DNA from 4 places in the Peribacillus sp. BM1 genome. Region 3 is predicted to be linked to each of the others. Evidence: riboswitches for the same ligand, from Rfam matches in the RefSeq annotation. Region 3 holds a riboswitch; each other region holds the start of a gene.

Region 1 (8,323 bases), 1.9 Mb from region 3:
GTTGAAGAAGATGGCTCGATTCACGATGATTATCGTATCGACTACTTAAGAAAACACATTGAACAAATGCGAGAAGCGATTGAAGATGGTGTTGATCTTATAGGGTATACAAGCTGGGGGCCAATTGACTTAGTAAGTATGTCTACTTCTGAAATGTCTAAACGCTATGGATTTATTTACGTTGATTTAGATGATGATGGAAATGGAACTTTAAAGAGATCGAAGAAGGATTCTTTTGATTGGTATAAAAAAGTCATTGAGTCTAATGGTGCTGAATTATAATATCGTAAGTATTTATCTTGGTATATGCGAAATCTAAATAGTAAGAATCAGGATGTCTCATAAGGGTCTGACCTCGCACTCTAAATCAGTATGTAGTGTTTCATACACGTATTTTATACTGTATTTAGTTGTTGCGGGGTCTGACCCTTTGCGTTTGAATGAATTGGCGGTGTAATACAAAAGAGTGAAAGAACTAGTCCATCTCAATATACTTCCTATGCTGAATAATCCTAAAAATAGGGTATAATAATAATAATAGAATGCAAGTTCATGCACAGAAAAGGAGATAGACATTCTATCTTGAGTGATCTTTAGCAGGATAATGCATGTTGTTAGCGAACGTAAATAATGATTGATGAAAATGGATAATTGGAGGCGAAGGAATGTTTAGTACAATTGAAGATTTTTTGACAAATTGGAAGCATGAAAGTGGATCTACGCAAAAAATACTGAATGCGTTGACCGATGAATCATTAGCGCAGGAAGTATCTCCTGAGGATCGTACACTTGGACGAATCGCGTGGCATGTCGTTACGACCCTTGATGAAATGATAGGGCGTACAGGGCTTGTTTTTAAAGCTACTCGGCACGATTTACCAGTCCCGAAAACGTCGAGTGAAATCGCAGAAGCATATCGCACATCAAGCGAAGAGATGGTCGCTTCGATTCGCGAACAGTGGAATGACGAAACACTGAACGAAGAGAGAGATATGTACGGAGAAATGTGGTCCATTAACACGGTGCTCGGGCTGATAATCACACATCAAGCACATCATCGTGGCCAAATGACCGTGCTCATGCGTCAAGCGGGTCTGACCGTACCCGGCATATATGGACCAGCAAGGGAAGAGTGGGCGGCATTTGGAGGACAAGCTCCTGAAGTATAAGTATGAAAATAGAAAATAATCTTTAATCGGCCTATTATTTTAGGCTATGTTAAACAATAGTGTTGATGTTAGAGATCTTAAATAAAGGTCTCTTTTCATTACCATACTGATAGTCTTGTTCTTGAATCATTTTCATTGGTTATATATTCAATATCTTTAAATCCACAATCTATTGCATTTTTGTGTAATAAATCGATTGCTTTCTGATTTTTGCAATATATGGTGACATAACTGCAATCCACCACTAATAGAACCAGTTCACAATTACTTTCAATAAATTCCTCAAAGGTCTCAATATGGGGCACTTCACCTTTTGAAAAGGCTTGTAAATCAGCGGAAATAATATAATACTTATTGGGTTTTAATAAATTTTTAAGTTCTGCACCCTTAATAACATCTCTGTCTTCCGAGAAAAGTTCTTTATCTAATTGGTCATCAACTACCATATATGACTCACCGCTGCCAATTCGCCAATTAAAAGCAGTAATATCAATAGGCTTTAGCACTTCTCCAAGCAAACTTCCATACTCGTTTGAAATTTCAAAGCTGATTCCTCTCCTCATAAAATCGCACCTCCCGAAATAACTACAAATAAGGAGAAAGGTTAAACCAATTAAAACTTTTGTGAAATCCACCTATTGTTTCGCTTTCTTTAGGGCTATTTCCGCCCGTTTGCCTTCTTTTTTTATTTATTTAGTATTCATGAAATCAGTTATGTCTATTAATTGATGTTGTCCACTAAGGTTGATCCTATCGTTTTTATATCTTCTCCCTTTCTTTCAAAAAAACTCCCTGTTTAAACCTATTAATATTTGGGTATTTAAAAACTAAAGGTGCCAGAGACCCCCCGGAAATTCTCGAATATGCGGGGGCGACGGTATGCATTTAGTTTTGCGAATTTTATGAAAAGCAGTCCGCCAAGGAAGTGTAAAGAGCTGACAACGTTTTTACAACAAATGAGTATAATAGAACGATTGTTCCGATAAATATTTCAATTTTACATAGAAACTTGTCTCATCTATAGAAAAGGCCAGTCCATTGCGTAATCAATTCAGTGCTGCCTGTTGTGCGGAAGAGAACTATTTCATGAATGATAAGAAAATAATAGGAAGAGGGATTACTAGTGGAAAAGGAAATTAAAGTAGGTATTGGCTTTGCAACAGGACGCAAACAATTCAAGCAAGTTTTAAAGACCTATATTCTTAATTGGAGGGAAACTGAATTAACAACCAGCGAAAAGGTGAGTTTAAACCTATTTGTTGCCTACGATTTAAAATACCACAATACAAAGCCTACAGACTATACGAATATCAATTCAGAATTACTAGAATTAGTTGATGGGACTTGCTTTATTGGAAATGAAAAAATGCAGGCAGAAATCGGCCAGTTAATCGAGCAGGGGATTATTAATGAAAGACAGGCAAAGCTTGTTTTCGAGAGAGGATATGCAGGCAAACGCAATATTATTCAATATATGGCTTTAAAGGAAGGCATTGATTATCTGATTTTCCTTGATGACGATGAATATCCTTTAGCTGTGAGCACGCGCGGAACAGCCGTATGGAGTGGTCAGCAAGGACTACGTACCCACCTTGAACATATTCAGTATGCCGATATTACGAACGGCCATCACTGTGGGTATATTTCTCCTATTCCATATCTCGAATTTAATGATATTTTACAGGAGTCCGATTTTCAGATCTTCATTCAAGCCATCAGTAACGATATTGTCAACTGGGATACGATTAAATCGGTGATGGCAAACGGCGGTGTTACATATGCAGACACGAGGGTGCTCGTAAATGGTCAGGCCGAAGAGGTGGAGGAAGTCAACCATTCTAAATTTATCTCCGGCTCTAATCTTTGTATAAATTTAACAGATTCTGATCGTGTCAATGCTTTTTACAATCCTCCGAACGCTCGTGGGGAAGATACCTTTTTAGCAACCTGCCTTCATGATCGTAAAGTGTTGCGTGTGCCGTGCTATACTTTCCACGACGGTTTCTCAATGTACAAGAACTTGCTTGATGGAGTGCTGCCACCGAAATTAGACTCCATTAAAGCGAACTGTGAAGAGGTTATCCAACGTTTTTACAAGGCGTGTATCGGCTGGATCCGCTATAAACCACTTTGGTTATATATTACGGATCCCAAAAGTTATGAGGAAAGAATTCAGGAGATGCGTGAACAGCTGGCCGCCACTCTGCCAAAAATCTGTGAGTATTTTGACAGAAATGATTTCATGAAGATAGCTACCGAACTGGAAAACTATCACCGCAATGTGAAAAAGCATTATACCGATTTTATAGACACACAGCAGGCCTGGGAAAATATTAGCAATGCGTTCAGCAGTGAAGCACCGCAGCATTTGCTAAAGATTGAAACGGGTACCTGATTGAATGTTTAACTTTTCATCCCTGTGATCGCAAAGACCATTTCACAGGGATGATTACATTTATCCTATAGGATAAATGTTTGGTTTACAGTATCGTGGCGGCCATAAAAGGCGGACCGCGGTAATGCCTGTGAATCAAATAGGGACGAACGGACCTTTGCAGGAAAAAGTACAATAATGACTAAGGCTAAATTCAATTTAACATCCAGAAAAAATTTTTATAGAAAAGGGAGTTCATTATGTTATTAAATCTTCTTGTGATTTTTATACTTCAACTGGTCTATGTCCCGATTATGACACTACGGACGATCTTTTTAGTAAAAAACATGAGTATAGCAGCTTCATTACTCGGTATAGTAGAAACTTTAATCTCGATCTTTAGCTTATCCATCATATTTTCCGGTAATCAAAGCATCACTGAAAAGATGGTTTATGCTGTTGGCTTTGGTGTGGGGCTTTATCTTGGAACACGCATTGAAAATAAATTAGCAATTGGATACACTACGCTATATGTTAATTTAATGAACAAAAATGAAGAGTTAATTGAAGCGTTAAGAAATAAAGGACTAGGAGTGACCATCTTTGAAGGGAACGGCCGTGATAGCAAAAGGTACCAATTAGAAATATTGACAAAGCGGAATGTTGAAACGAAAGTCATGAATTTTATTGAACAATATGACAATAAGGCTTTCATCGTTTCATATGAACCACGAAGGTTTAAAGGCGGTTTCCTAGTGAAGGCCATGAAAAAGAATATGAAAAACACTCAAACACACATGGGGAAATAAACTTACTGCCAGCCACGGATATCCCTCTTAAAATGATGGATAGTCATACAAACATACTTCCCGCCGTAGCCCCGGCAGGCCGCTCATTGCATTGGGGGTACTTACAGGAGCAGAATAATTCAGCATCTTTACTTGCTGCGCCCACGTAGAAGATACCCATATCATTACGGGATACCGGCAGCGGTTTGCTGTAATCCCGCACTGTATCCATCAAACCTTCCCTTAGTCCACCATACTCATTTTTAACCTCCTCAACAAACTAAATTTACAAATCTAAGAAATTATTAACAATGGCTTGATTGGAGCGTATTATAAGAAGTATGTAAATAAAGATATTAGTTTGCCTACAACTCTTATTATTGAGCAAGAACATGAAGTCAATAAAGATGGACTAGTATATGTACATGTAAAAGCAGAAGAGCAACTAGACAACTTTATCTCAGGTATGGCTGTTTTTCTGAAGAATATGGAGAGTGAAATAGAATAATTCTAAATATGGGGACAATCAAGATCAGCCTGTTGTGAAGGATATTCCAATGGATATGACAGAACTAATTGCCAATTATATACATAAAATAAATACGGTCCAAGCGACAGTGAACCACAATTGGAAAGTTATTTGGAAAAAGGATCTAGCCATGCTTGGGGATTCGTATAGCACATCTAAGTAAGATGAATGGCAAAAAAACAATCTATTGGCTCTTTTTGCCCATTCTAATTGTAATTTCATAAACATATCTCTTGAAAATTAACAAGACCTATGGCAAAGTTAATAGATATTGAAGCATTAAACGAATTGAATAATGAAACATGTGGGGGGACCAGTGTTGCTGGTTGAGACCGTATCCAATAGATACATACCCTTGGAACCTGATCTGGTTAAAACCAGCGTAGGGAACATATTTAAACAGGACTCATTTGTTATGATATGCACCCTAGGGATAAACCTATGGTGCTTTTTTGCGTAGCGCGGTTCCTATTAAACGTTTACATATTTTCCACCTTGTTTCTTCGTTTGCTGCTTTGTAATGACATGTTCAAGGGGGAAATGTAATGAAGAAATGGTTAGTCTTACTTAGTGTGATGCTTATTCTTGCTGCTTGTGGGAATAGTCAGGACAATGGTTCGAAGGAAAATAATCAGGAGAAATTAAAGAAAGTTACTCTTGTTTTAGATTGGACGCCGAATACGAATCATACTGGTTTGTATGTTGCAAAGGAAAAGGGGTATTTTGAAGAAGAGGGGCTGGATGTTGAGATTATAATGCCAGGTGAGGCGGGAGCTGACCAGCTTGTCGCAGCGGGCAAAGCAGAGTTCGGAATTGGCTACCAGGAATCTTTGACAGAAGCGCGTGTACAAGGTGTGCCATTGGTCTCGATTGCTGCCATTATTCAGCATAACACGTCTGGATTTGCTTCCCCAGTTGATAAGAAAATTACCTCACCGAAAGATTACGAAGGAAAGACGTATGGTGGTTGGGGAGCACCTGTAGAAAAAGCTGTCCTATCTTCTTTGATGAAGCAGGAAAATGGAGATGTGGAAAAAATCGATATTGTGAATATGGGAGATACGGATTTTTTCACAGCGGTTAAACGAGATATTGATTTTGCTTGGATTTATTATGGATGGACAGGTATAGAAGCTGAGCTGCGTGGGGAGAAATTGAATATGCAATATTTGACCGATTATACGGAAAAGCTAGATTACTATACGCCTGTTCTCACAACTAATGAAGATTTAATAAAAGAAGATCCAGATACTGTTCGTTCTTTTGTAGCAGCAGTTTCCGAGGGCTATCATTATACGATTGAACATCCAGAAGAAGCGGCCGACCTTTTAATTAAGGCAGTTCCTGATTTAGACCCAGAATTGGTAAAGGCAAGCCAAAAGTGGTTATCACCGAAATATCAAGACGACGCTTCAAAATGGGGTGTTCAAGATCAAAAGGTTTGGGAAAACTATGCGAGCTGGATGTTTGAGAACGGTTTGCTTGAAAGTGAATTAGACGCAAAAAAGGCATTCACCAATGAATTTTTACCGAAATAAGGAGGAAAGCAACATGAGCGACTCATTAGTAAGCATTCAAATTATCCCGAAAACAAAAAATGGGGAAGATGTGATTCCTTATGTAGATGAAGCAATAGCGATTATTCATGACTCTGGAATTAAATATGAAGTTCATCCACTTGAAACGACCATGGAAGGGAATTTGACAGAAATCTTTTCAATTATCGAGAAAATGAATCAACGGATGATTGAGATTGGCAGTCGTAATGTGATTTCTCAAGTGAAAATTCTTTATCAACCAAGCGGTGCATCTATGGATAAATTGACAGAGAAATATCGCCCATGAAGATTTGGTATAAAGGATGGAGACCAGCTCTGGTCCTCATCCTTTTATTCATCGTATGGGAAGTTTCTTGTCGGCTTTTTGAAATACCAAAATGGCTCCTGCCTTCCCCCTCGCAGATATGGTTAGAAGGAGCTGCTGGATGGCCGAATTATCATCACCATCTAACATCGACGATCGGACTTACAATCTTGGGGTTTTTAATTGGAGCAAGTGTGGGCATTGCAGTTGCTGTTGGTCTACACCTTATTCCGAAGCTTAGAGAAGCCATTTATCCGATCATCATTCTCTCACAAAACATTCCAATCATTGTGTTGGCTCCACTCCTTGTTATTTGGTTCGGGTTTGGTATATTACCTAAAGTCATTGTCATTACGCTCGTTTGTTTTTTTCCGATCACAGTGGCTGCTTTGGATGGGTTTAGACAAACGAGTTCAGAGCTGATGCATTACATGAAAATGGCTGGGGCAACAAAGAAACAAATCTTTTGGAAGCTGGAATGGCCTTATGCGCTACCATCCATCTTCTCAGGCTTGAAAATCTCCGCTACATACAGTGTAATGGGAGCAGTTATTTCTGAATGGCTTGGGGCAAAAGAAGGGATAGGTGTTTATATGACCTTAGCTTCGTCATCCTTTCGAACGGACCGTGTCTTTGTTGCGATCTTTTTGATTATGATTTTGAGTTTGGTATTCTTTGCCCTTATTGTATCGATGGAACGAATGATCGTGAAGTGGAAGCCGAAAGGAGATGGCAAGAGACGTGACTAAACTTTTAATTGAGAACATATCGAAATCCTTTGGTGAAAATCAAGTACTGGATCAGTTGTCTCTTCGTGTAGAAGAAGCGGAGTTCGTCTCCATATTAGGTCCTTCTGGAAGTGGAAAAAGCACCTTATTTCAATTAATTGGTGGATTGTTTGCACCAGACTTTGGAGAAATTAGGCTTGATGGCAAACGTATTAATGGCGAAACCGGTTCGATTAGTTACACGCCTCAAAGTCCATCGCTGTTGCCATGGCGAACGGTCCTCGGCAATATCCTGCTTGGTGGAGAAATTGTTGGGGAGACAGACCAGGCACTTGCATTAAAGATGATTGATAAAGCGGGTCTAAAAGGATACGAGAATGCCTATCCATATGAACTGTCTGGAGGGATGAAGCAAAGAGTGGCGTTTATTCGCAGCCTGCTAAGTCCGCAATCACTTATTTGTTTAGATGAGCCTTTTTCAGCACTCGATGAATTCACACGTCTGGAAATGCAAAATTGGCTCTTATCTGTTTGGGAAGAAGATAAACGGGCCATTTTGCTTGTTACCCATAATATTGAAGAAGCTCTTTATTTATCTGATCGGGTTATTGTGTTATCAGAAAAGCCTACCCAAGTGAAAAAGGAGTTTATCGTCCCGTTTCCGAGACCAAGACAAGCATCGATTTTGCTAAGCGAAGAATTTTTATCGTGGAAAAAGAAGATATACAATGAATTGCGGGTGATTATGTGAGGCAGTCTATAATCGACTCTCATATTCATTTTGATCAATATTCAGAAAGTACCCGGTCTATCATTTTAAAAGACTTGCAAGCATACAAAGTAGAGGCACTTATTTCTGTATCAACGAATCT
Region 2 (8,323 bases), 1.5 Mb from region 3:
TAAAAAAATAAGGTTGAATGTTACTACACGAACGGGAGTGTTGATCCAATAAGGATTAACGCCCTTTTTGTTGAACTTCTTTTAGATCAATTCGTTGACGGAATATATGAGGTAATAAAAGTTTATGACGGAGATGTGTTTACATTAAAGGGACACTTATAGAACCTTTTTACTAAAAGTGCAGAGAAAATCAAACTAGTTTTAACAAGCCAAACTAAAAAGTCGGTTCCTTTATGCGTAAGGAATTCGCCTTTTTTTAGATTGAAATCTGCTTAGCGTATAATATCCGTGTTTTGTCGGTAGAACCCTTAATAATCGTATTCAATATTGCACATAACTAATTGTGAATAAGTGTATACGAAATATGGGGGATGAAATTGTGAAGCAATTATATAAATTAAGTTCTACTTGGTTTCCAATTTGGTTAATTTCATTACTCATGCTCATTATGGTAAGTGTTTACTTACCTGTTTTTAGTGGGGGAAATCAAAATTTAACAGATGTTCCTTTAATCGTTGTGAACGAAGATAGAGGCCATATGGGAGACGCTATTTTATTAAAACTTATCGAAAAGCAAAATGGGAATTCTTTCAAATGGAAAATCGCTACTAATAAGCAAGAAGCATTGAATGATTTAAAAAATGACAAAGCTTATGGTGCATTAATTATTCCTGCAAATTATTCAAAGGGTCTTTCTCAAGTACGAGAATTACTACTTTCAGGCAATGGCCATGGAAAAGCAGCAACGTTAGAAATTTTATTAAATGAGGGGGTTGGTCAATCAGCATCTATGATTGCTAGTAATACACTTGAAGCAGTTGCTTCTGCCACTTCTGAAGCGTTCAGTAACAACTTTAAGAATGAATTAAATGAAAAAGGGATTACTCTATCCCCTGACAATGCCTTACTATTAGATAATCCTGTTAAGTTTACTATGAAAAATGTACTGGGGCTTCCGGTTAATCTAAATAAAGGAATGACTCCATTCATGATGATCCTTATTACTTCTATTTCAGGACTCATGGGAGCAAATATGATTCATGGATATCTGATGAGGGGAAACGGTATTCTAAAAAAGAATGAATCTTCATTAAGTGAATCGAAATTGCTGACATCTGAATTGATATTTGGGGCAATTTTATCCTTTTGTGTCTCAGTTATTTTGCAATTATCGGTATTCGGATTTTTTGGAAGCTCCCATGCTACTAGCATATGGATTATTTTCTTGTTCACCTTTTTCTGTTGTATAACCATGTTCTTTTTATTTAAATCGCTTGCCCTGTTATTCGGTGGTTGGGGAATGTTGGTGATGTTCCCGGTAAATATTATGGGGATTTTCTCAAGCGGTGGAGCAATCCCTCTGGCAACCTTACCAGTTGTTCATCGAATATTTAGTTCCATTTTACCTACTAGATATATGGTAGATGGAATGAGGGCGTTGCTTTATTATAACGGCAGAATGCAAGCAGGGCTCGAAACAGCGTTATGGGCAATATCCATTTACTTTATTATTACTTTGGCTATCGTCATTGCATTCATTAGAAATACGAATAGAAGACAAGGGCAAATAAGTTGATGAAAAGTCATTGTTTATCATTCAAGGTTTCCCAAGTTGGTAGTAATGGCTTGCTTTAGCTTGACGGACATGCGGTAGGCCCCTATAAAAGTAAATCTTTTAACAGCTAGTCATACTGTCCTTTAATCCGGTATCGATCCTGCCATTAAAAAAATAATAGAAATATCCCCCTGAAGTGATGTGAATCAGGGGGATAACTTTTTGTCCCACGCTTAACGGGCAGTAAGAACCCCACTGATTGAAGTTTCACTTTATGTGAAAATAGTGATTAAGCGTATGTAACGGTTTTTTGTGAAGTATCCATTGCATGCTTATTCTGATAACGCTGAAAAAACCAGATTGTACTAGCAAGCCAGAATCCGCCCGTGAAATATCCACCAAGGATGTCACTAGGGTAGTGTGCACCTAGATAAATTCGACTGAAGCCGATTGTCAGGATAAGGACCGCGTTTATAAGAATAATAAGAGTCCGACTAGATCTTTTGGATATGTACTGCCAAATCAAGAACGCCAGAAACCCATATAAAGCAATGGCATTGGTGGCATGTCCGCTTGGGAAGCTGTATCTAGTCACTTCGATTAACGGATTAATTCCAGGTCGTTCTCTTTGAAAGGCATATTTAATGACTTGTGAAAGAACATTCGAGCCAACAATCACTGCTAGAAATAAAATAAGTTCAGAACGGCGTTTCAACACGAAGTAAAGGATAAACGAAATAATCAAAGAAAGGGACAAGAAAGAAACTGTTTTGCCGATAAAAGTGAAAAATAGCATCAGTGGTGTTAACGTCGGTGAAATTATACCTTGGCTAATACTGATTCCAGTCTGATCAAACGCTGCAATTTGTTGGTTACTGACGAAGAAAGCAACCAAACCAAAGCCTGCGAGCGAAAGCAGACTAAGAAATAGAGCAAGTGTAGACTTTTGTCTCATGTTCATAAAATTCCTCACAATCCATATACGTTTTGATGTTTATTATACATCAAAATGGAGGCTGGCAATCCCAAAAAAAGAGCCTGGGGTCCAATTGCAAAAGCAATTATGTAACTGATACCAGACTCTTCCTACTAGTTATTTTGCTGGTACATGATGACTAAAATCAGCTTGATTTTGTTCAATGGCGGATATAGCTAATTTCTTTATTGTTGCGTCATCCATTGGTGGATTGTGCAGTCCAGCTCTTACGTCTCGATAGTATCTTTGGAGAGGGTTGGTATAGCAAGAGCGGTCGCTTTAAACCCAGATATCATTCTATTTGACGAACCAACCTCTGCACTAGATCCAGAACTAGTCGGTGAAGTGTTGACCGTCATGGAAAATATTTCCAATGAAGGAACAACGATGTTAGTCGCCACGCATGAAATGTCGTTTGCGAAAGATGTAGCCAATAGAGTGATCTTTATGGATGCCGGCGTTGTAGTAGAAGAAGGAACACCTAAAGATATTTTTGTGAATCCAAAAGAAGAACGAACAAAGAAGTTCTTAAAAAGGGTTTTGCCGGAGGATTATATCTTTTACATTTAGCAATATTCTTTGTAGGGCTTTTTCTGTTGAAAAAAGGGCGGAGGTATTACTGCTTGTTAATAGGCGCTACATGAATCCAATTTTCCTATCTCGTCCTAAAAAAATATCAATTTCAAATTTTCAGGCATTGCATTTTTGTTCCAGCATGGTATGATGACAGTAATTAAATATACATTGCACTAGGGGAGTCTTTAAGAGGCTGAGATGGAACGTTGTTCTAGACCCTTTGAACCTGAACCGGATCATGCCGGCGGAGGGAAGTGGAGATATTAGCTCAGTTAGTTTATATGTGGATATCTACCCCTTTCCTACTTTCAGGAAGGGGGTTTTTGGTTTTATTTCAGAGTGCGTGGCTTTTTTAAACAAACCACTTAAAATGCTCCAAACTATTTTGGTCAATGTATGGGGCACACAAAAGGGAGATGAAACGATGAATTCCATTAGAAAGCTCACACTTACTGCCATGATTACAGCATTAACAGCACTGACTAGTTCCTTTGTTTTTATTCCAATGGGCTTTGCCAAAATCTTTCCGATCCAACACTTAGCGAACGTATTAACGGCCGTTATGTTAGGGCCTGGCTATGCCATTGCCCAGGCATTACTCGTCTCTATTATTCGAAACATGGCTGGAACGGGTTCTATCTTTGCTTTTCCAGGGAGCATGATTGGGGCTTTGCTTGCAGGACTATTATTCAGGTATACAAATAAGATTGGTTTCGCTTGTGTAGGTGAGGTCATAGGTACCGGGATTATTGGTGCGCTTGCCTGTTATCCACTTGCCCTGTTGTTTTTAGGGAAAAAAGTGGCTTTATTTGGCTTTTTACCAGCGTTTTCAATTAGTTCTTTAGCAGGTGCAAGTATTGCGTTTATTTTATTAAAGGTTTTCTTGAAAAATAAATATTTGGAGGGGTTACTTTATGAAAACAGCACTTACAATCGCAGGCTCTGATTCAGGTGGAGGAGCGGGAATTCAAGCCGACTTAAAAACATTCTCTGCACATCATGTGTTTGGCATGTCAGTTATCACAGCTGTTACCGCCCAAAATACGGTAGAGGTTCGTTCGATTCAAACGATGAGCCAAGAAATCATTCGCGACCAAATATCTGCCGTTTTTGACGATATTGAAGTGCATACGGTGAAAATTGGCATGCTCGGTTCGGCGGAAACGATTGAAGCGGTTGCTGAAATGCTTTATACATATAAACCTCAGTACATTGTCCTTGATCCAGTCATGATTGCTAAAAGTGGGGATCATCTTCTGGAGGAGGATGCTGTAGAAGCATTGAAAAAGCACTTGCTCCCAATGGCTACGCTCGTTACTCCTAATATACCAGAGGCGGAAACGCTATCGGGAATAACGATTCAATCGAAACAAGATTTATATGAAGCATGCGAGGGTCTCGAGCAATTAGGAGCGAAGGCCATCTTGTTAAAAGGTGGACACTCTGCCGGAGATCCAAATGATCTTTTTTATGATGGGACAAATTATTCATGGTTGAATGGTGAAAGAATTCATACGAAAAATACACATGGGACGGGCTGTACCCTTTCATCAGCCATTGCGGCTAACTTGGCAAACGGACTTGAAATCGAGGATGCCATCCGTCAATCAAAAGAATATATTACGCAAGCTATCCGTAACAGCTTTGCCATTGGGAATGGCCATGGTCCAGTCAACCATTTCTATCAATTTCAGAAAGTACACCAATCTTGAACTACCCACAACTTAATTTTCTAACAAAAATTTGAAGTGGGGGATTCCTGCGACCACCAGTGTATCCACCAGTTATTTAGCAGGCTAACCCCGTAGTCCCTACGGTTAGTGCTTAATATCTTGTACGTTGAACTGCCACACGTTCTACTCTGCTTGGTTTTCGCTACTTCGATACGTGTGGGGCGAATGTTGCTTGAACATTTTACGGTACGAAGCCTTTCTTGTACCAACCTCATATGTTCAGTTTTCAAAGAACAACTTGTACAGGAATATCACGATATAGGAACGTGTGTTCCTTTGCGCGGAAAGGCGAGAAGACTCCCACTTATTTTTGGGCTACGCCCTGCACAAAATTGAAGTGGGAGTCTTCTCTCCTAAAACGATAAAAATATGGAGGCAATGACATGCAAAATAGAATCGAATTATTATTCAAGGAAGTAAGAAGTGCCAATCCGCTTGTTCATCATATAACCAATTCGGTCACGATCAATGATTGTGCGAATAGTACCCTTGCCATTGGCGGCTCTCCTGTTATGGCATCCAGTGTCAATGAGGCCGCAGATATGGCGAAAATTGCAAATGCACTTGTCTTAAATTTAGGGACGCTTAACGCCGATTCCTGTGAAGCAATGATTTTAGCTGGAAAAGCTGCTAATTCTGCTCATATCCCGGTCATTCTTGATCCTGTTGGCGCTGGGGCAACACCTTATCGAATCGAGATGGCTGAGAAGATTCTTCATGAAGTGAAGATGAGCATTATTAGAGGGAATGCCAGTGAAATTTATAGTTTAATAGGAGGGAAAAGTCAGACGCGAGGTGTTGATTCAGGTACGGTATCTCTAGCAGGAGCGGACCTTGCTGCGCGGGCAGCGGTAGAACTAAACAGTACAATCGTTGTAAGTGGTAGAACAGATGCAATTAGTAACGGTGAAACGACTGTTTTAGTGAACAATGGCGATCCCCTTTTGACGAAAGTGACAGGAACAGGCTGTATGGCTACTTCCTTAATTGGTTGCTTTGCAGGGGTTACAGATCAGATGCTTGATGCAGCAGTAGCGGGAATTTCCGTCATGAGTATTGCTGGTGAATTAACTGCAAAGAAGCTATCAGAAGGAGAAGGAACTGGGACTTTCCGAATGAAATTAATTGATACGATCTCGCTGATGAACGGAGCGACTTGGATGAAGGAGGTACAATTACATGAGTATGCTACGAGATAATCTTAGCCTCTATCTTGTCACAGAGGAATCGATCCCGCTTGGAAAGCTTGAGCAAATTATTGAAGAGGCCATTCTTGGAGGAGTTACAGCTGTTCAATTAAGAGAAAAAACAGCCGATGGAAAAGTCTTTTATGAAAAAGCGTTAAAAATTAAACAATTACTTGCGACTTATTCTATTCCACTTTTCATAAATGACCGCGTTGATATTGCGCTTGCAGTAGAAGCAGAAGGCATTCATATTGGGCAAAGTGATATCCCTTTATCTGTCGTAAAGAAACTAGTTCCAGTGTCCATGAAGATTGGTGTCTCCGTTAAAAATGTCCAACAAGCCTTGATTGCTGAGGCAGAGGGAGCTGATTATATTGGGGTAGGTTCAGTCTTCCCAACTGTAACAAAAAAGGATGCTTCGATGCTACAGCATGGAGCACTGAAAATGATTTGCCAAGCTGTTGCCATTCCAGCTGTTGCGATTGGAGGCATAACCTCTGCTAATCTTCCACAAATTCTCGATAGCGGTATTTGTGGTGCAGCGATTGTATCGGCGATTATGAAAGCAGATGATCCGAGAAAAGCAGCGGAATTTTTAAAAAAACAAATGATGACAGCACTAGTTCTCTAATAATTTGGCAGTTCGATTATATATCGTTTATATGACATGGTAAACGATGTATAGAGTGTGAGGTCATAACCTATAAAATAACCTTTGTCTCTCTTGCCTTTCGCCCAGTTAAAACAAGCTGACAAGAATCACATGTATACGATTCCTTTCGCTGTAACGCCAGTGCTATTACTATTACTGAAGAAATCACTAAAAATAAAAAATGCGAAAGTCTATGAAAATGACTTTCGCAAAAGGATAAGCTTTTACAAACATAGGTATGATGCTCATGTCTTTCTATAATTTACATCTACTTACTATTTTTTTAGTACTAGAATAAACCGATAATAACCTCTAACTTTACGTAGTAAATCCTATACGCTTTAATCATTATGAGGCAATTTAATTTTCATTTGATTCATAGGGATTCATGTGAAAATTGAAGCACTGTATTTTGAATAACTTCAGTTAGATGTTTTAGTGGCCTATATAGGCTGTCCAATTTGTAAAAGGGAAATAGAACTAAAGGCGCTTCTTGTTTCTTTCAAGTTTTGCTCGCAATAATTATAGTTTTTCAAGATTAAAACGAATCTCTTTAGCTGCTACTATTGCCATTTGTTTGGCTTCTTCTTTATTATATGAGGAGGCTAACACGTATCCATAACGATCTCCCATCGATAAAGGGGGCCGTAATATCTTTCCTTTGCGTGGTTTTATAAACACTTCTTGCACCCCTGGATATTTACTAGCACGATTTTTCCCGGTAACACTAACCAATTTACCCTCAATATCTACAGTTAGATATTGTACATACACGTACTTACGATGTTTGCTTGTAAGATTCGGTTGATTTCCTAAAAATAACTGAATTGTTTCTTCTACTAAATTAATGCCATATCCCACCTCAATCAAGCGATTCATGGCACCGCCAGAAATTCTAGGGTTAATCTCAATTAATTTCCATCTCCCTCGAACGAGACGCAATTCGAGGTGACACGCACCATTTTTCATGTCAAAAGCTTCTACAATTGTACAAACTGTTTCATAGAGATGATCAAAAAACTGTTTGTCCATATAAGCTAACAAGCTATATCCTGTTACGATAAAACGTTCTTGGAACGTAATTTCTTGTTCAATAACAGCTACAATAGTAATAGTTCCATCGTGTACTAATGTTTCAACTAAATATTGAGGGCCTGTTAAAAATTCTTCGATTAAAATAGGTGTATCATTATACTTATTTAATAGTTTATTTATTGCTGAGTTTAGTTGAAAGAGGTCATTTGCCAGTAGGACATCTTTCGATCCAGCTGAAATAGGAGATTTCACTATTAAAGGTAGATGATTTTTTTGTTCCTTAAGGAAATTTTTTGAGGAATCTTCTGGTGTATAAACGGTAAAGTAAGGTGAAGATCGAAGGCTTTTAAGAAGATTTCTTGTTAAAACTTTATCCTCCATATTCAGAATTGGATTTTTAGAAACAACGCTTGTACAGAATTTTTCTTCTAAAGCTGCTGCGATATTTACATAGGGATCTACGAAACTTAAGATTGCCTGTATCACTAGTCCACGATTTTTTAATTTTTGAATCCCTGTTGTTAACGCCTCAAAATCAGATAGCTCTGTGAAGATCATTTGATGAACATCGGGAAATTCTAATCTTTGATCAATAAAATGTTGTTTATT
Region 3 (8,323 bases):
CCAAACGAAACGGATTATTCTGTGTAAAGGTATTGATTCCTGGAATGTTACCGATGACATTTGGGCATCACCTTACCCGTGTGAAAGGGCTGGAGAGGGTACTCAGGGTACCGATGCAACTAGGATTTAGGAAGATGCCGTTATCGTTTGAACAGTTAAATCCATATCCCCATCCGTTCCCATAATTGAGGCGTAGGAGGACAAAAGATTTGGAGCTAGAAACATTTATACACCATTTACATTTTGACACGGATAAAATCAGTCCACCCGATTGGCAGGTGGACTGGGAAGACGCACCACTTCCCTATAAACTGTACCAAGGCTTACCAGAGTTTCCTCTTACTGCAGATGTACCGTTAGCACTCCAGAAAAGAGAAGCTGATCTAAAACCCAGTCTGGTGGAGCTTGGTCATTTCTTATGGTATGTATACGGTCTTACTCAATACTCTCAACTCGCTTTAAACGAGGGAAGCAAGGAAAAAGCTGTGAGCTTTGCCCAGTCAGTACGGAGATTTGTTCCCTCTGGAGGGGCGTTATATCCCAATGAATTATATGTGTATATAAAGCTGGATGACGCTCCAACAGGAATTTACCATTACGATGTGGCACATCACCGCCTCGTCTTGGTGCGAGAAGGAAATTACGATGTCTACTTATCAAAAAGTCTTGGAAATAACTCTCATATTTCTGACTGTTTTTGCACTGTTTTTGTCTCGACAATTTTTTGGAAAAATTTCTATAAATACAATAATTTTTCCTACAGGCTGCAAGGGTTAGATGCAGGTGTGTTAATTGGGCAATCGTTAGCAGTAGCCAATCAGATAGGTTTCTCTCCAGAGGTCTGCTACCAATTTCTTGATCGGGCTATTAATCATTTGCTTGGGTTATCTGAACAGGATGAAAGTGTATATGCGGTTATCCCATTATCTATTAATCCATCTATCCATGGTGTTGACAACAATCATAATAGTGAAGAAATTGTTTCTGCTACAGAATTGTGCCGGGAAGTGCCATTGTTGAAGCATGTTTCTTATAACCGTTCAAAGAGGATTGTTGATTATCCTAGTTTGAGAAAACTTAACGAAGCATCCATGTTTGAAACAACGCAGTCATTTGTAAAGATAAAGAAAAAGAATAATGTGAAACCTTCCTTAGGTATGGAGTCGATTTTTCTTCCAGATACGGAATACTTTTCGTACGATCTCGCAACGGTTTGCAGGAAGCGATATTCTCCTGATAGCGATTTTATGATGGGAAAAGTGAGTCAAACACAACTAGCCACTTTGTTAAAAGAGACATGTTCCTTCACGTATCCGAATGACCTTGACGACACACATGGGAATGATGAAGCTCGTGTTTCTTTGTATGGCAGTTTATATAATGTGGAGGGAGTTCCAAGTGGTGTCTACTCTTATGACAAAAACGCTCATGCACTTCGGGGAATAACCCAGGGAGATTACCGGCAGTTTTTACAATTAGGATTAACAATGCCCAATGTGAATCTGTATCAAGTTCCGCTCTGTATGCATGTCGTTGGAGACAAGAATCACCTCAAAGAGAAATTAGGATATAGAGGATATCGCATTCAACAGATGGAAGCGGGCATTCTCGTACAACGACTGCTCTTGGTGTCGTGTGCCTTAGGGATGGGGGGGCATCCACTGCTAGGATTCGATGCGAACCAATGTGATGAGCTTTATGAAATCGAATCGAAAGGAAAAACCAGCTTGATTCAAATCCCTGTGGGTCCATACCGTCCCCGTACCTGGTTAAAAGGGATTTTGCTTAGCTAAGAGAGACAAGAGTACGCTCTATTTTGCTCTCAACCATTTTGGTTGGGGGTCTTTTTGTTGTTTAGAGCACAATGTCAAATACAACGGGGCAGAACTAGATCATGTTACTTTGATTCGCTTTTCTTTATTGATTCCATAGTTTAATATTTAGAAAAGGAATGAATCCTAGAGTCGTTGTTTAATGGCTGTGTGGATTCATTTAAATTTTAAATAAGGTTTAAAAAATGTTAAACGAATCAATCGCTTTCTTTTTCTGTTCAAATTCTACATGGGTATAGACTTCTGTTGACGTAATACTTTCATGACCTAGTATTTGTTAAAGCTATAGTCAGTTTTGAATTAAAATACAATTTTGAATATCCAATTACTGCTTTTTTAGTAGTAACTATCGAAAATGAAGAAATAGTAAGATTTGACCTGAATAAATTTAAAAACTAACTTTCATTTTAAATTTATGGATCTACGTCAAGATTTTGGACACAAAAAAGTTAAGTTTTTTGATCTGTACAACAACCAATCATAGATTTTGCACATGAAAAATGTGAAAGGGGAATACTTTTGAATCCCCTTATTTATGCAGTTGCTCGACATATTTTTTCGAATGAATCTGGTGTTACATAACCGATGCTGCCATGAATTCGTTTGCGATTATACCAACCTTCTATGTATGTAAAGAGGGCGATTCTCGCAGTCTCAAAGCTATCATAATGCGTTTGATATACTTCTTCTTTTTTTAGTGTTGCGTGAAATGATTCAATACAAGCATTGTCGTAAGGGCATCCCTTTCGACTAAATGACGGTATCATTTTGTATTTCTTTAGGCGTTCTTGGAACGCTTCACTTGTATATTGGGTACCTAAATCCGTGTGTACAATGAGTCCTGGCCCAGGGCTTTGATCTTGTACGGCATTCTCTAAAGCTTCCAGTACAATTTCTGTTGTCATTTTACGAGAGAATTTATGACCTACCACTTTTTTCGTATGTAAATCTAGTACAGATGCTAGATAGCACCAACCATGACGAATTGTATGAATGTACGTAATATCGGCCACCCATTTTTCATTAATATTCGTTGTTGTAAAATCTTGTTCCAGTACGTTTTCTCGTTCTTCTACTGGTTTCTGTGTCGGTGTAGGACGGTATTTTTTTGTAGTGTTTGATTGAATGCCTGCTCTTTTCATGATGCGTTGAATTCGATTAATCGTGCCCGTGTAGTCTTCTTGCTTGAGTGTCTCAAAGATCTTGGGTGCACCATATCGCCCCTTACTTTCATGGTGAATGACACGAATTCGTTCAAGTAGCTGTTCATTGGCGACATGATAGCTATTCGGTTGCTTATGACAAGATTGATAATACGTACTTTTAGGCATCTTTAAAACACGACACATCAGCTGTACTGGATGATGTTCGCTTTCACTTGTAATATAGTCGATCAATTCTTCGCTATCTATTTTCTCGCGAATATGGTCATAGCCTTTTTTAGGATTTCAAGCTCCTGTTTTAATCGGAGATTTTCCTTTTGGATGGCATCTACTTCTGTCACAGTTAATTCTTGTGTACCTTCAATTGGCGAGTGTTGCTTAATCCATTTATATTTAAAACACGACACATCAGCTGTACTGGATGATGTTCGCTTTCACTTGTAATATAGTCGATCAATTCTTCGCTATCTATTTTCTCGCGAATATGGTCATAGCCTTTTTTAGGATTTCAAGCTCCTGTTTTAATCGGAGATTTTCCTTTTGGATGGCATCTACTTCTGTCACAGTTAATTCTTGTGTACCTTCAATTGGCGAGTGTTGCTTAATCCATTTATAAATTGTCACTTCAGAAATACCATATTCGCTAGATAGTTGACTGACTGGTGTACCTGAGCGATAAAGCTCAACTACTGTTTGTTTAAATTCTTGATTATAGCGTTTGTGACTCATAGTTCGGACACGTCCTCTCGTTAGTTCAATATTAATAACTTAACCAAGTTGTGTCCATACATCTATACTACATTCATTATTTGTTGAACTAACTAGTGCTTAATTTGATTAAGGTTCAAGCAATGATCTTCTACTAAGTTACCTACACCTCATAGAAACTAATAGGTTATTCCATTATAGGGAGCAATTCCAGTATAAAAATTGCGCTCTTTTTTTATGTGTAGGACTAGATTCTTGATTAAGAATACCGTTTGTTACTAACTTTTTATATCTGAACCTTTGTTTTACGGTATAAAGACCATTTTACTAATGGGGAAGTAAGGGCAGTGGTAATAACCGCAATAAGGAACAAAATACTATAATCAGTATTAGAAATTAATTTACTACTTAAACCTATGTTGGCAAATATTAAGATCATTAATCCCCGTTTATTCATTAAAGCCCCTATAGCACTGGATTCTCCCTAACTATAACCTATTATTTTTGCATAAATCATACATGCAAAATATTTGCTTATAAATGACATCCCAATATTTTCTATATATCAATTTAAAGTTGATTTATCAACGATAGATTATAATCTGAGAAAATAGTATTTAAAACTGGATTAAAATAGAATGGAATTCACTTGAAACATTCTAATTATTGTATTAGAATTACAACTAGAATCAGAATAATCAAATAAATAAAATTATTAAATTGCTAGGGGATCCCTTGATAAGGGCTGAGAATAAAGTAGTTACTTTTTAAACCCTCAAAACCTGAACAGGTTAGAACCTGCGTAGGAAAGTAGCGAATGTTTGTACTTGTTTGCATGTGAACAAATTTCAAACCAAACCACTTTTCTATTTAGGAGAGTGGTTTTTTTATGGACAAAAAATGCTGAATAGGATTGATACTATATGATTTTAGAAGAAGGTGTTCTAACTGCTTTTTAATTGGATTTAAGGAGAGATAAAGGTGAAGCTAATGGCTGTAACAGATGATATGCAATCAGTTCGTGATCTGGCATCTAAGATCATTAGGATAAAGGATAAGATCGATATTGTCCAAATACGGGAAAAAACAAAAACAGCTCAAGAAATCATTACCTTGCTCCAGTATATGGAGGATGGTGGTGTTGAAAAAGATAAAATCATCCTAAATGACCGTTTGGATATTGCTTTGTTAATGGGTATCCCAAGTGTTCATTTACCAGAAAAAGGTCTTCCTGTAAAAATGGTTAAACAAAATTTTCCTCATATAAGGGTTGGACGCTCTGTTCATTCTTATGAGGGAGCAAAGAAAGCGGAAAGAGATGGCGCGGACTATGTTTTATATGGTCATTGTTTTGAGACCAACAGTAAAAAAGGAAAGACTCCAAATGGCATTCAGCCTATTCTCGAAATGAAAGAGGAGCTAAGGATCCCTGTTTATGCTATTGGTGGTATTACATTGAATAAAATAGATACTTTGCAACAAGTGAAAGTAGATGGCATAGCGGTGATGTCAGGGATTTTTTCCGCAGAAAAAACATTCTCTTCAACAAAACAGTATTATGAGGCGATAAATCATGAATCAAAAATTTGAAGTAGCCATAATTGGCGGCGGAATAATTGGTTGTTCAATTGCTTATTATTTAGCAAAGGAAAAGATGAATGTGGCATTGTTTGAAGGCAATCAAATAGGTTCGAAATCGACAAGTGCTGCGGGTGGTATGCTTGGAGCTCACTCTGAATGTGACGGAGATTTTGAAGTATTTTTCCCTTTTGCAAGAAGCAGTCAGCATGCCTATTCCCAACTTAAAGAAGAATTAAATCATTTGAGCGGTTTCGATATAGGGTACAGAAAAGGAGGGATTTTAAAGCTTGCTTACAATGAATCTGATAGAAATGGGCTTCGGTCCATCTTATCTCAACCGACTGTAAAATGGCTCGATAAAGAGGCTGTACAGGAGAGGGAACCTGATGTTTCTTCCAATCTATTAGGAGCAGCCTACATGGAAGACGATGTCAATGTTATGCCAATTGCTGTTTGTCAGGCATTTGCCAAAAGTGCCCAAATACTTGGGGCTTCTCTATTCGAATTTTCCCCTGTACTAGATATTCAAAAGAAAGATAATAGCTTCTTGATTCAAACAGCAACAAGTCATGTGGAGGCTAAGCATGTTGTGGTTGCCAGCGGGGTTTGGAGTACAACATTTTTTAAACAGCTTGGGTTAGACCATCAATTGACTCCTGTAAAAGGGGAATGTCTTTCTGTAATAGATGAAAAAGCGACTTTAAAATATACAATCTTTCATGATCACTATTATATTGTGCCGAGAAATAACGGAAGACTTGTGATTGGAGCTACCATGATTGAAAATGATTGGAATGAAAAAGTTAGTCTCAGTGGGATTGACACTTTAATTGCGAAGGCAAAAACGATGCTTCCGACTGTTGCAGATATGAAAATGGATTCTTTTTGGGCTGGATTACGTCCGCAAACATTTGATCAAAAACCATTCATCGGGCACCATCCTGAAGAAGAAGGGATTTTATTTGCTACAGGGCATTATCGAAATGGAATCCTACTTGCTCCTGCAACGGGGCAAATGATTCGTGATTTGATACTTAAAAGACAAATAAAAAACGAATGGGTGGAGGCCTTTAAAATCGACCGCCGCCAGCCATTGCTGTTAAGGAGGTGAAAAAATGCCCATTACATTAAATGGAAAAAATATTGATCTTCAAGAGGGAGTCAATACGGTTGAACAATTACTTTCCCACTATCATTTAGAAAACCGTATTGTCGTAGTTGAGGTCAACAAGGAAATTGTCATGAAAGAAAACTATAAAACAATGAGTCTCTCACATGGGAATGTCGTTGAAATTATTCATTTTGTAGGAGGAGGATGAAACATGTTAAAAATTGCCGATCGTACGTTTCAATCAAGACTTTTATTAGGAACTGGTAAATATCCATCATTTGATATGCAAAAAAAGGCGGTAGAAGTATCGGAAGCAGAAATTTTAACCTTTGCTGTTAGAAGAATGAATATTTTTTCAGATGAGCAGCCCAATTTTCTTGAACAACTAGATTTGTCTAAATATACGCTTCTTCCTAATACGGCTGGTGCAAAAACAGCTGAAGAGGCGGTGCGGATTGCGAAACTGGCAAAAGCTTCTGGATTATGTGACATGATTAAAGTAGAGGTAATTGGAGATGATCGAACACTTTTACCAGATCCTGTTGAAACATTAAAAGCCTCTGAAATGTTATTGGAAGAAGGATTTATTGTTTTGCCCTATACATCCGATGATGTTGTGTTAGCAAGACGTCTTGAAGAACTTGGGGTACACGCTGTTATGCCAGGTGCATCACCGATTGGTTCTGGTAAGGGAATTATCAACCCACTTAACTTAAAGTTTATTATTGAACAGTCGCAGGTTCCGGTGATCATTGATGCGGGTATTGGTTCTCCTAAAGATGTAGCATTTGCGATGGAGCTTGGTGCGGACGGAGTGTTACTAAATACAGCTGTTTCAGGTGCGAAAGATCCTGTTAAAATGGCTCAGGCAATGAAGCTGGCAGTAGGAGCAGGGAGATTAGGATTCGAAGCTGGAAGAATAGAAGAAAAAGAGTATGCGGTAGCGAGCAGTCCAACAACTGGGATGGTGACATCTTGACGAATCGGTATTCAAGACAGGAGTTATTTTTAGGAAGTAAGGCACATGCCAAAATAACAGAGGCGAGTGTAATCATCATTGGTGCTGGAGCTCTTGGATCTGCAAGTGCTGAAATGTTAGTAAGAGCTGGGATCGGGCGTCTGACGATAGTCGATCGAGATTATGTCGAGCTGAGTAATCTACAAAGGCAGCAATTATATACGGAAGAAGACGTAAGAAATCAATTACCAAAAGCCATTGCTGCCAAAACAAGACTTGAACAAATCAACAGCGAAATTATTATTAATAGTTTCATAGAGGATGTTAACGGACTGAATATTGAAGAATTGATAAAAGATCATTCAGTGATTGTGGACGCTACTGATAATTTTGAAACTAGTTTAATTGTGAATGATGCAGCTGTGAAACATGGGATTCCATTTCTATTTGGAGCATGTGTTGGAAGTTATGGACTTACATATCCGATTATTCCGGGAGAAACACCTTGTTTACACTGTTTGTTAAATCATTTGCCAATGGATGGGATGACATGTGATACCGTTGGCGTGATAAGTCCGATCGTTCAAATTACTGCGGCATTACAAGTTACACAAGTTTTACAGATTCTTTCAGGAGAAACACTTTCTCCGATGCTTCAATCAATGGATATTTGGAAAAATGAAAAAGCGGAGATCAATGTGACTCAGTTAAAAAATAAACTTTGTCCAACATGTGGAGAACATCCATCCTATCCGTTTTTACTGTTTGAAAACCAAATAAAAACAGATGTATTATGTGGAAGAGATGCCGTCCAGCTTCGACCAGGGCTGAAGCAGAAAACTTATTCCCTTCCTCACTTGTTAGAGAGATTGGGGAATCATGTTACTAATCCTGTATTAAATCGTTATTTGCTATCCTGTAAATTTGAGGATTATCGAATCGTTTTCTTTAAGGATGGCCGTGCGATTAT
Region 4 (8,323 bases), 540 kb from region 3:
CTAAATCCTTTAAAGCTTTGCACATCTAATACTTTCTCCTTTTTTTCAAAGGGCGTCCTCGAACGTAAGAGGGAGGTAGTTTCTAGATACTCTTCCCAAATACCTGGAAACCAGATTCCTTGTTCCCTCATTTCATTTTGATACGTTGATAAGATTTCTTCTTTTGGTCCATCGGCTATAATCTGTCCTTCTTCATTAAAAAGAATGATTCGTTCAATGAATTCTAGGACATGATCAATTTTATGTTCTACAATAATCAATGTTTTTTCTTGGCCGACTTCTTTTAATACATTCCAAATCTCTTTCGTTCCTTTAGGGTCAAGCATCGCTGTTGGTTCATCTAAAAATAATACGTCTGGTTTTAGGGCCAAGATCGATGCTATCGCTAAGCGTTGTTTCATGCCTCCAGATAGTGTTTGAATGTTAGTATGAATATCTGGTAGAGATAAACCGACCTGCTGTAAGTGATGATGGATTCGCTCAATCATTTGTTGTTTTGGAACGTTCATATTTTCAAGAACGAATGCAATTTCTTCATCAACAAAAGGCATGCAAAACTGACTATCAGGATCTTGAAAAACATACCCCCATGAAGAGGGACATAAAAGTGCCTCAGCTTTCATGGGAACGTCAATCGAATGAGGAATTAAGCCGCTTAAAACTTGTAAAAGCGTCGATTTTCCACAACCTGATGGCCCGAGAAGGAGAACTTTTTCCCCTTTGTAAAAGGTAGAAGAGAAGTCCTTAAATAATAAGGACGCATCTCCAGGGAATTTCAATCGTAACTTTTCAACATGTGCAATTCGTTCCATAGTTATCCACCCTTACTTTTGATCCAGTTCAGCATAATCTTTACTTGATGCTGGACGAACAAGATTTGTTACGCCTGTCGCTTCTAAAACTCTCACTAAATAGTAAGCAAACACACCTGCAAAGAGAATAGACCCGAGAAATCTAGCAAACATAAATAATGTTAAATTCCAAGCAGCAAGATCACCGATTTCTCCATAGGCGAAATCCATTAGGACCGATCCTAAGCATGCAGCGATAGCCGACAATATCGCTACGGAAATATGAAATCGTTTATATTTGAAAGCCATAAAGACAAGCTCTGCAAACAAACCTTGGACAACGCCATACAGAAGCACGGTTAGCCCCCATGGGGAACCTAAAAGAAATTCACCGGACGCCGCTGCAATTTCGGCAAGCAATGCAACACCTGGTTTACGGATGATAAAAAAGGCAACATTAGCCGCAATAAACCACATGCCATACATAAATTGGTCGGCATGTAAGCCGATTGGTTTTAGAGCATAATATACGGAACCCCAAAGAATATAGACAATGCCAAATGCAATGGCAATTACAATCGTCACTAATATGTCTGTCAATTTTAACCCTTTTGTCATGTTATGAATCTCCTTTTTTAGAATTGGATTATTATACTTCTAGTACTTTTTTTTGAACCGGCCACGTTTCTAACTGATACGCCATTTCCCAAAAAGAGTATTCATATTGACTACTAAGGATGAAATGCTCTTTCATTCGTAGTTTATCTTCCTCAGTCACTTTGTTAGCAATCTCATCGATTCTCTTAATCTGTTCGTCTACCAATGTCCGGAACCAATCGCCGCCATATGCAGCAATCCATTCTTGATAAATCGGTTCTTCTGGTGTACAACCTTTTAGTCTTTCACCGATTTCATAATATAACCAGTAACATGGCAGGATTGCCGCAATTACGTCACCTAAATGTCCTGAATAGGAAGCACGATACATATGTGACGTATATGCATAAGCAGTAGGTGCAGGTTTAAAGTTCTTCTTTTCCTCTTCAGTAATGCCTAATCGTTTAGAGAAATTGTCATGGAGCGATAGCTCAGCTTCATACGTTCCTTGTGCATGGCTGGCAAGTCGACTCGTTGTGTATAAATCTGTTGCTTTTACTGCCCCTAAAGCTTGTACTCTAGCAAAATGAGATAAATAATAAGCATCTTGCATCACATAGTAGCGAAAACAGGCGAGTGGGAGTGTCCCATCTCCAACTCCTTTAACAAACGGGTGGTGAAAGCTTGCTTCCCAGATATGATCAACTTCTTTACGAATTTCCTTTGAAAATGTCATGTGATTTGCCCTCCATTTTTTCTATTAGTAGTAAGTGAGACACAGATAGATATATGAAATTGCCCAGTATCTTCTTTTAAAAAATAAAAAACCACTTCCTTTTTAGCATAAGAAAGTGGTTTTGATTGGTTACAAAATAGGTGTCCTCAGTATAGACGCCCCCACTTCCCTACGCTGGTATAATCCAGATCAGGTTCTAAGGGTCTTAAAGTCTCACTTTAATCTCAGCCTTTTCGGTCATAAGAAGCTTCAAATATCTTTGTCAGCTTTCCATTTCCCATTCAAGAGGCACCCCTAGTGGTAAAAATTGTTTATTTAATTGTCATTTGTCTAAATAGTATCATGAATTTTTTGATTGTCAATCTTTTATGAAAAATAGGAATGTTTGATGATTATCTAAACGTTGCAGATTGATATGCAAATAAGCTTTGACTGAATGGGGATAGTAGGCGATCAATACTGAAAATTGCACTGTTTGTTTTATTTCTATGACTTTGTCTCGAGAGCACGACTTACCTTCACAGTGAAGGTATAAAAAAAGAGCAGAAGATTCTGCCCGGAGCTTGATTAGCCGAATAAAAGTTGGAAAATATGCCGTCGTTTTTGCTTTTTTGGTGCTTTTTTTCCGTCAAAGACAAGTGGATTACTAGATAATGACATCCCTTTTTCATTGTTTTTTCCAGTCTCAAGCGCTTCAATCCGTTTAGCCATGCTTTCAATCTGTTTGTTTAGATCTTCAATTTCTCGACGATGTTGAAGGAGTTGGTAAGATGCTACGCTATCGGCTTTATCATCGAGTCGTCTTTCTAACTCCTGAACGGTTGTCAGAAGTTTTTCTATGACAATCTGATTTTCAGGAGGTTGAACAGTTGGCTTGACTGCTCCTTTTCTACTCTTTTTCTCTCCCAGTTCAACTTGCTGGAGAACTAATCCAGCGTTTAATTGCTGCTGGATTTGTTTCAATTGCTGTATGTTTTCGTCCGTAAATAAGTAGTGACCATGTGAATTACGCTCAATCTCCATATTGCATGCTGTGACCCAACGCTGTACCGTACTTTGAGAAATTCCTAATTCATTTGCTACTGACCCTGAATTTTTCATTAAAAATCCCTCCTAATGACTATACAATTCTTCCTCTTTCGCTGATTTCCTTTCCCTCTGACAAAACAAGTTTAGATTCGGCAAAGAAAGTGGATTTGCCCCTTATTTTTTAACAGATGTCGATTTCGCTTTGAAGAATTCAACTCTCCTATGAATGAGGAAATCTATATAAAGTGAAACTTCAATCAGTGGGGTTTTCTTCATCCCCCACTGATTGTTAGTCCCGTTCTATTGTCGCTAAGATCTTCGCTTTCGCTTCGACCAATCGACAGTACGAACCCGAATCAATGAATCACAGACTAAGTACGCCGCATCCTGCGGCAACGTCTGTGTGACCCACATCCTGTGGGCCTCAACTATGCCTTTGAAAACCACAAAATTAAGTTTCACTGTATCTCACCAATCGGGATTTTACATAAAAAGTGAGGCGACTGCCCAGCCCTGACAAGCATAAGATGAAATACGGCGTGGCGTAGTTTGCCACAGAGTATTTCATCTTATGACCTCGGAGGGGCTAGGAGCCGCAACTAGATTGGGCAGTGGTCCCCCACCTACGCTTCTTCGATTCTCTAAGCCTTGAGGTGGGGGTCTTACTGCCCGTTAATGCAGAATAAAGTGTGAGAAGAGGAAATTTTGAGGAATAAAAACACTTTGAATTATAGAGGTTGTTCAGAAAAATCTAGACTTAAAAAACTAAACGGTTATAATTCTACTATATATTGAATATTCTGATACTTGGTTGAGGAGGAGGTAGATGCATGAGTGATGTGTATGTAATAGAAGGGGCTCGAACGGCATTTACGAGTTTTGGAGGATCCTTTGCTCAAGTTTCGGCAGCTGATTTAGGGGCAGCGACAGCACGGGAAGCTTTAAGAAGAGCAAACATACAGCCAACAGATGTAGATCATGTCATTTATGGGAATGTTATTCATTCCTATACGAATGCATCCTATTTGGCGAGACATATCGGCTTAAAGGCGGATGTGCCTTTTGAGGTTCCCGCATACGCTGTGAATCGTTTATGTGGTTCAGGTGCACAGTCGATTGTATCTGCTGCACAGCATATTTTATTAGGCGAGGCTCAAATCGTGCTTGCTGGTGGTGCGGAGAATATGTCAATGTCACCTTTTGCGAATTTCAACGCGCGTTTTGGTGGCTCGAAATACGGGACGCTTGTTTTTGACGATATGTTGCAAAGTACATTAACGGATGAGTATGCAGGCAGTGGAATGGGCATGACAGCGGAAAAATTGGCATCCATCTACTCGATTTCCCGAGAAGAACAGGATTCGTTCGCTTTGTTAAGTCAACAACGTGCAGCCAAAGCGAGAGACACCGGTGTTTTTGCGAAAGAAATTGTTCCTGTTGGAGTTCCACATCGGAAAGGCACCAAGTCTATTTCCGTGGATGAACATATAAAAGGGGATGTAACAGCAGAGAAATTGGCGTCATTAAAACCTTCATTTAAAACAGATGGAACCGTGACACCAGGAAATGCGAGTGGGATTAATGACGGTGCAGCTTCTGTTATTGTTGCAAGTAAAAGAGCTGTGGGCGAAAGAGGTGTACAACCACTCGCGCGAATTGTGTCATGGGGAGTGGCTGGTGTAGACCCTTCAATTATGGGAATAGGCCCCGCCCCAGCAATCCGTCAAGCATTGGATAAGGTTGGATTGACGATTGCTGACATGGATGTAGTCGAAATAAATGAAGCATTTGCTGCGCAATATTTATCAGTTGAGAAGGAGCTAGGGCTTGACCGTGATAAAACGAATGTCCATGGTGGTGCGATTGCACTAGGTCATCCAGTCGGTGCGAGTGGAGCGCGAATTCTATTATCACTAGCGTACGAGCTCAAACGGCGGGGTGGACATTTTGGAATCGCAAGCCTTTGTATTGGTGGTGGACAAGGAATCGCTGTTGTTTTAGAAAACGTCTAAAGGTTGTATCACGAAAGCTCAAGTATCTAGAAACTAAAAAGGGGATCTTTCCCATTTGAAAGAAACGAAAGTGAGATTGGAAACGGGGCTGCCTTTAAGAGTAAGTCTATTTTAAAGGCTCTTTTCTAAAAGATTGTGGCTAAACAAATAATTGAATGTATAATATTAACAACAAAACAGAATGCTGTTTAAATAGTTTTAGGAGGTGTTATGATGAAATTAAAGAGTTTTATTGTTACCTTCTTATCGCTTGTATTAACGACAGTTGTACTTTTCTTAATTGGTCATTTGTTTTCTATCCCGTGGTTAATGTTTCACCACGAGTATATAGATAACGCAAATGGCTTCATCATTTCAACTGGCTCATTCGTTCCTTTAATAATAGGTTTGGTTGTAAGTTTTTTTGCGGAAAAGATTTATGTTTATAAATATCGACAAAAACTTGGTTGATCATACCAAGTTTTTTTAGGCTCTTATTTTTGCAATGGTTGTAAAATTTACTTGGTGGCAAGAACCAGGGAGCATTCCTTAATAATGAATTCTTGTTTCTAGATAAAGTAGATTAAATCTAGGAAATCATAAACAAGCAAGAAATATGTAGAGGAAACGACCTCTCATATTTCTTGCTTGGCTTATTGTAGCCTGTTGTTAAGAACAAGACGCTTGTGTTGCTGTTTTACCAGCCTCTCTCATACTGTGCGGGTGGTGTGATTTCAGCATTCAATTCTTGTGCGGCTGTTCGTGGCCAGTATGGGTTCCTGAGCAGCTCACGTGCAAGAAAAATTAAGTCTGCGCGGTCATTTTGCAGGATTTCCTCTGCATGAATGCTAGAAGTGATTAAGCCGACTGCGCCTGTCGCAATCTCTGCACCATGTTTAATGGTTTCACTGAAAGAAACCTGGTAGCCTGGAAATGTATGAATGCGGGCAGGTGCTACTGCGCCAGAGCTTACGTCGATTAAATCGACGCCATCTTCCTTCATCCATTTTACAATTTCGATATACTGCTCGGGAGTCATGCCGCCTTCTAAATAGTCATTGGCTGAGATTCGGATGAATAATGGCCCATCCCAAACTTCTTTTACAGCAGTAATGGTTTCTTTTACAATCCGATAACGATTTTCGGCAGAGCCGCCGTATTCGTCCGTTCGTTTGTTGCTGATCGGTGATAGAAATTGATTGAGTAAATAGCCGTGGGCGCCGTGAAGTTCAATCACTTCAAAGCCTGCTTTTTTGGCGCGTTCTGCTCCTTTTTGAAAAGCAACAACCGTTTCTTGAATATTTTCTTTGGTCATTTCTTTTGGAGTTTGATAACGATCATTAAACGCAATGGCTGAAGGCGCGATAATTTCTTCTTTCAGTTCAGCTTTACGACCGGCATGAGCGATTTGTATCCCGGTTTTCGCTCCTTGTTCTTTTATGAGTGAAACAAGTTCCGATAGTCCTGATACATGCTCATCACTCCAAATACCAAGATCATTCGGAGAGATTCTTCCTTGTTCTGTCACGGCTGTGGCTTCAACGATAATTAAGCCTACACCTCCGACTGCACGGCTTGTATAGTGGGTTTTATGCCAGTTTTGCACAATTCCATCTTCAGCAGGACAGGAATACATGCACATTGGCGACATCACAATTCTGTTTTTTAAGGTAATATTCTTAATTGTATAAGGTGAAAATAGTTTAGCGCTCATTTTGTTCAACTCCTTGGATTAAGTTATCGCTAGTATATCAATTTCATTTTGATTCTGCCAAAAATTTGATTATCCGTTAGAAATTAAGACTGGAAATCTCCTTTTTTATTTCTTTAGAGATTTCATCACCCATCCGTTTTGCTTGTTCGGTTGCTTCTTCAATACAAGCGATAAAAGCATTCTGGACATGAAAGTTTTCTAATACTTTAAGTCCGGCTTCTGTCGTACCTCCAGGTGAGGTTACTTCTTTACGGAGCGTTGCTGGTGTTTTTGGTGATTGATTCAGCATTTCTGCTGCTCCTTGAATGGTTTGGATAATCAACTGTTTGGCGGTCACAGGATCAAGGCCGATTTCTTGGGCAGATTTTTCCATTGCCTCCACTACGTAGTAAATATAGGCAGGGCCACTGCCTGAAAGACCAGTTACGGCATCTAATTTGTTTTCCTCGACAACGGACACAGTGCCGATGGATTTGAATAGTTCAATGGCTATTTGAAGCTGTGCGTTTCCTGCTAGTGAATTAGCGGAAAGAGCAGTAGCCGATAAGCCGACAGCAGCCGAGGTGTTTGGCATGGCCCGGACAATCGCCATTTTCGTTTCAATAATTTCTTCAAGGCTTGCTAGATTAACACCTGCCGCTACGGAAATGAGCAACATATTTTCAGTTAAATAGGGGCGGGCGGCTGTTAACGCAGCAAGTACGTCTTTAGGCTTCACCGCAAGAAGTACTACATCTGCATCAGTTAGAGCAGCTTCAAGAGATGTGTGACCATGTACCCCATATTGTTGTTTTACATAAGCTAACCGTTCTTGATTTGATTTATTTGCTACTTTAATTTGTGTAGGATTGACTCCACCTCTTGCGATCATGCCTGATATAATCGCTTCTGCCATTGAACCGATGCCGATACATGTGATTTTGTTCATTTCATTCGCTCCTTTTTTTGAATAAATAAAAAAGCCTTTCATCCAATAAAGGACGAAAGACATAACTTCCGTGGTACCACCTTCGTTCATCTTTCTTTTTGAAAGATGCAGCTCACAGTCCGTTATCGCCGGACCGACGTCAGGTTTACCTGATGGCTCATAAGGGAGGTTCGATAAACAGCGGGTGGTGAAGCCTTGCAGCCTGATGAGCCTCACTCTCTTGCACCATAATTTATGTACTGGTCTTATTCATCGCCTACTATTTACATATTGGGATGTGCATAGAATTTAGCTGTTCTGTATTCCTTTACTAGGAAACAGTCCCGGTACTATTTATCCCGCATTAACGGAAAGTCAATACCTCCACCTCGATGCTTAGAAGAATCGAAGAGTGTAGATGGAGGAAACAGCCCGTAAAAGCCCGATTGGTTTAACTAACAAGCAGTGGAGGATGAAGAAAGCCCCACTGCTTGAAGTTTCACTTTATAAATTATGATGGAAGTCTCAATCTATTGTCAATAGACATGACGATAATTT

The links. A riboswitch is a leader RNA that binds a small molecule or an ion and turns the genes downstream of it on or off. The one in region 3 is predicted to bind thiamine pyrophosphate.
Region 1: linked by a shared signal. The riboswitch ahead of AC1MGI_RS06100 (ABC transporter substrate-binding protein) and the one ahead of AC1MGI_RS15105 (thiamine phosphate synthase) in region 3 are both predicted to bind thiamine pyrophosphate.
Region 2: linked by a shared signal. The riboswitch ahead of thiW (energy coupling factor transporter S component ThiW) and the one ahead of AC1MGI_RS15105 (thiamine phosphate synthase) in region 3 are both predicted to bind thiamine pyrophosphate.
Region 4: linked by a shared signal. The riboswitch ahead of tenA (thiaminase II) and the one ahead of AC1MGI_RS15105 (thiamine phosphate synthase) in region 3 are both predicted to bind thiamine pyrophosphate.

What each region holds. Positions count from the first base shown of each region.
Region 1 covers NZ_CM155259.1:1,234,506-1,242,828, forward strand. Annotated here, with positions in the region: gene AC1MGI_RS06065 (glycoside hydrolase family 1 protein) at 1-282, shown strand, start outside; gene AC1MGI_RS06070 (DinB family protein) at 666-1,169, shown strand; gene AC1MGI_RS06075 (DUF2691 family protein) at 1,268-1,732, opposite strand; gene AC1MGI_RS06080 (hypothetical protein) at 2,293-3,564, shown strand; gene AC1MGI_RS06085 (DUF2179 domain-containing protein) at 3,804-4,352, shown strand; gene AC1MGI_RS06090 (hypothetical protein) at 4,693-4,839, shown strand; gene AC1MGI_RS06095 (hypothetical protein) at 4,889-5,023, shown strand; TPP riboswitch at 5,157-5,266, shown strand; gene AC1MGI_RS06100 (ABC transporter substrate-binding protein) at 5,406-6,398, shown strand; gene AC1MGI_RS06105 (thiamine-binding protein) at 6,412-6,705, shown strand; gene AC1MGI_RS06110 (ABC transporter permease) at 6,702-7,472, shown strand; gene AC1MGI_RS06115 (ABC transporter ATP-binding protein) at 7,465-8,202, shown strand; gene AC1MGI_RS06120 (TatD family hydrolase) at 8,199-8,323, shown strand, end outside.
Region 2 covers NZ_CM155259.1:202,952-211,274, reverse strand. Annotated here, with positions in the region: gene AC1MGI_RS01040 (FMN-binding negative transcriptional regulator) at 1-11, shown strand, start outside; gene AC1MGI_RS01035 (ABC transporter permease) at 380-1,576, shown strand; gene AC1MGI_RS01030 (phosphatase PAP2 family protein) at 1,845-2,516, opposite strand; partial or broken gene AC1MGI_RS01025 (hypothetical protein) at 2,649-2,792, opposite strand; partial or broken gene AC1MGI_RS01020 (AAA family ATPase) at 2,781-3,101, shown strand; TPP riboswitch at 3,273-3,377, shown strand; gene thiW (energy coupling factor transporter S component ThiW) at 3,532-4,053, shown strand; gene thiD (bifunctional hydroxymethylpyrimidine kinase/phosphomethylpyrimidine kinase) at 4,022-4,819, shown strand; gene thiM (hydroxyethylthiazole kinase) at 5,224-6,039, shown strand; gene thiE (thiamine phosphate synthase) at 6,020-6,658, shown strand; gene AC1MGI_RS00995 (ATP-grasp domain-containing protein) at 7,202-8,323, opposite strand, start outside.
Region 3 covers NZ_CM155259.1:3,119,850-3,128,172, reverse strand. Annotated here, with positions in the region: gene AC1MGI_RS15125 (TOMM precursor leader peptide-binding protein) at 1-185, shown strand, start outside; gene AC1MGI_RS15120 (SagB family peptide dehydrogenase) at 210-1,793, shown strand; gene AC1MGI_RS15115 (IS3 family transposase) at 2,366-3,229, opposite strand; gene AC1MGI_RS15110 (transposase) at 3,464-3,724, opposite strand; TPP riboswitch at 4,419-4,529, shown strand; gene AC1MGI_RS15105 (thiamine phosphate synthase) at 4,694-5,293, shown strand; gene thiO (glycine oxidase ThiO) at 5,277-6,395, shown strand; gene thiS (sulfur carrier protein ThiS) at 6,400-6,603, shown strand; gene AC1MGI_RS15090 (thiazole synthase) at 6,607-7,374, shown strand; gene AC1MGI_RS15085 (ThiF family adenylyltransferase) at 7,371-8,323, shown strand, end outside.
Region 4 covers NZ_CM155259.1:3,655,025-3,663,347, reverse strand. Annotated here, with positions in the region: gene AC1MGI_RS17650 (ABC transporter ATP-binding protein) at 1-812, opposite strand, end outside; gene AC1MGI_RS17645 (ECF transporter S component) at 825-1,418, opposite strand; gene tenA (thiaminase II) at 1,441-2,124, opposite strand; TPP riboswitch at 2,274-2,430, opposite strand; gene AC1MGI_RS17635 (MerR family transcriptional regulator) at 2,692-3,225, opposite strand; gene AC1MGI_RS17630 (acetyl-CoA C-acetyltransferase) at 3,984-5,165, shown strand; gene AC1MGI_RS17625 (hypothetical protein) at 5,376-5,615, shown strand; gene namA (NADPH dehydrogenase NamA) at 5,842-6,858, opposite strand; gene proC (pyrroline-5-carboxylate reductase) at 6,935-7,786, opposite strand.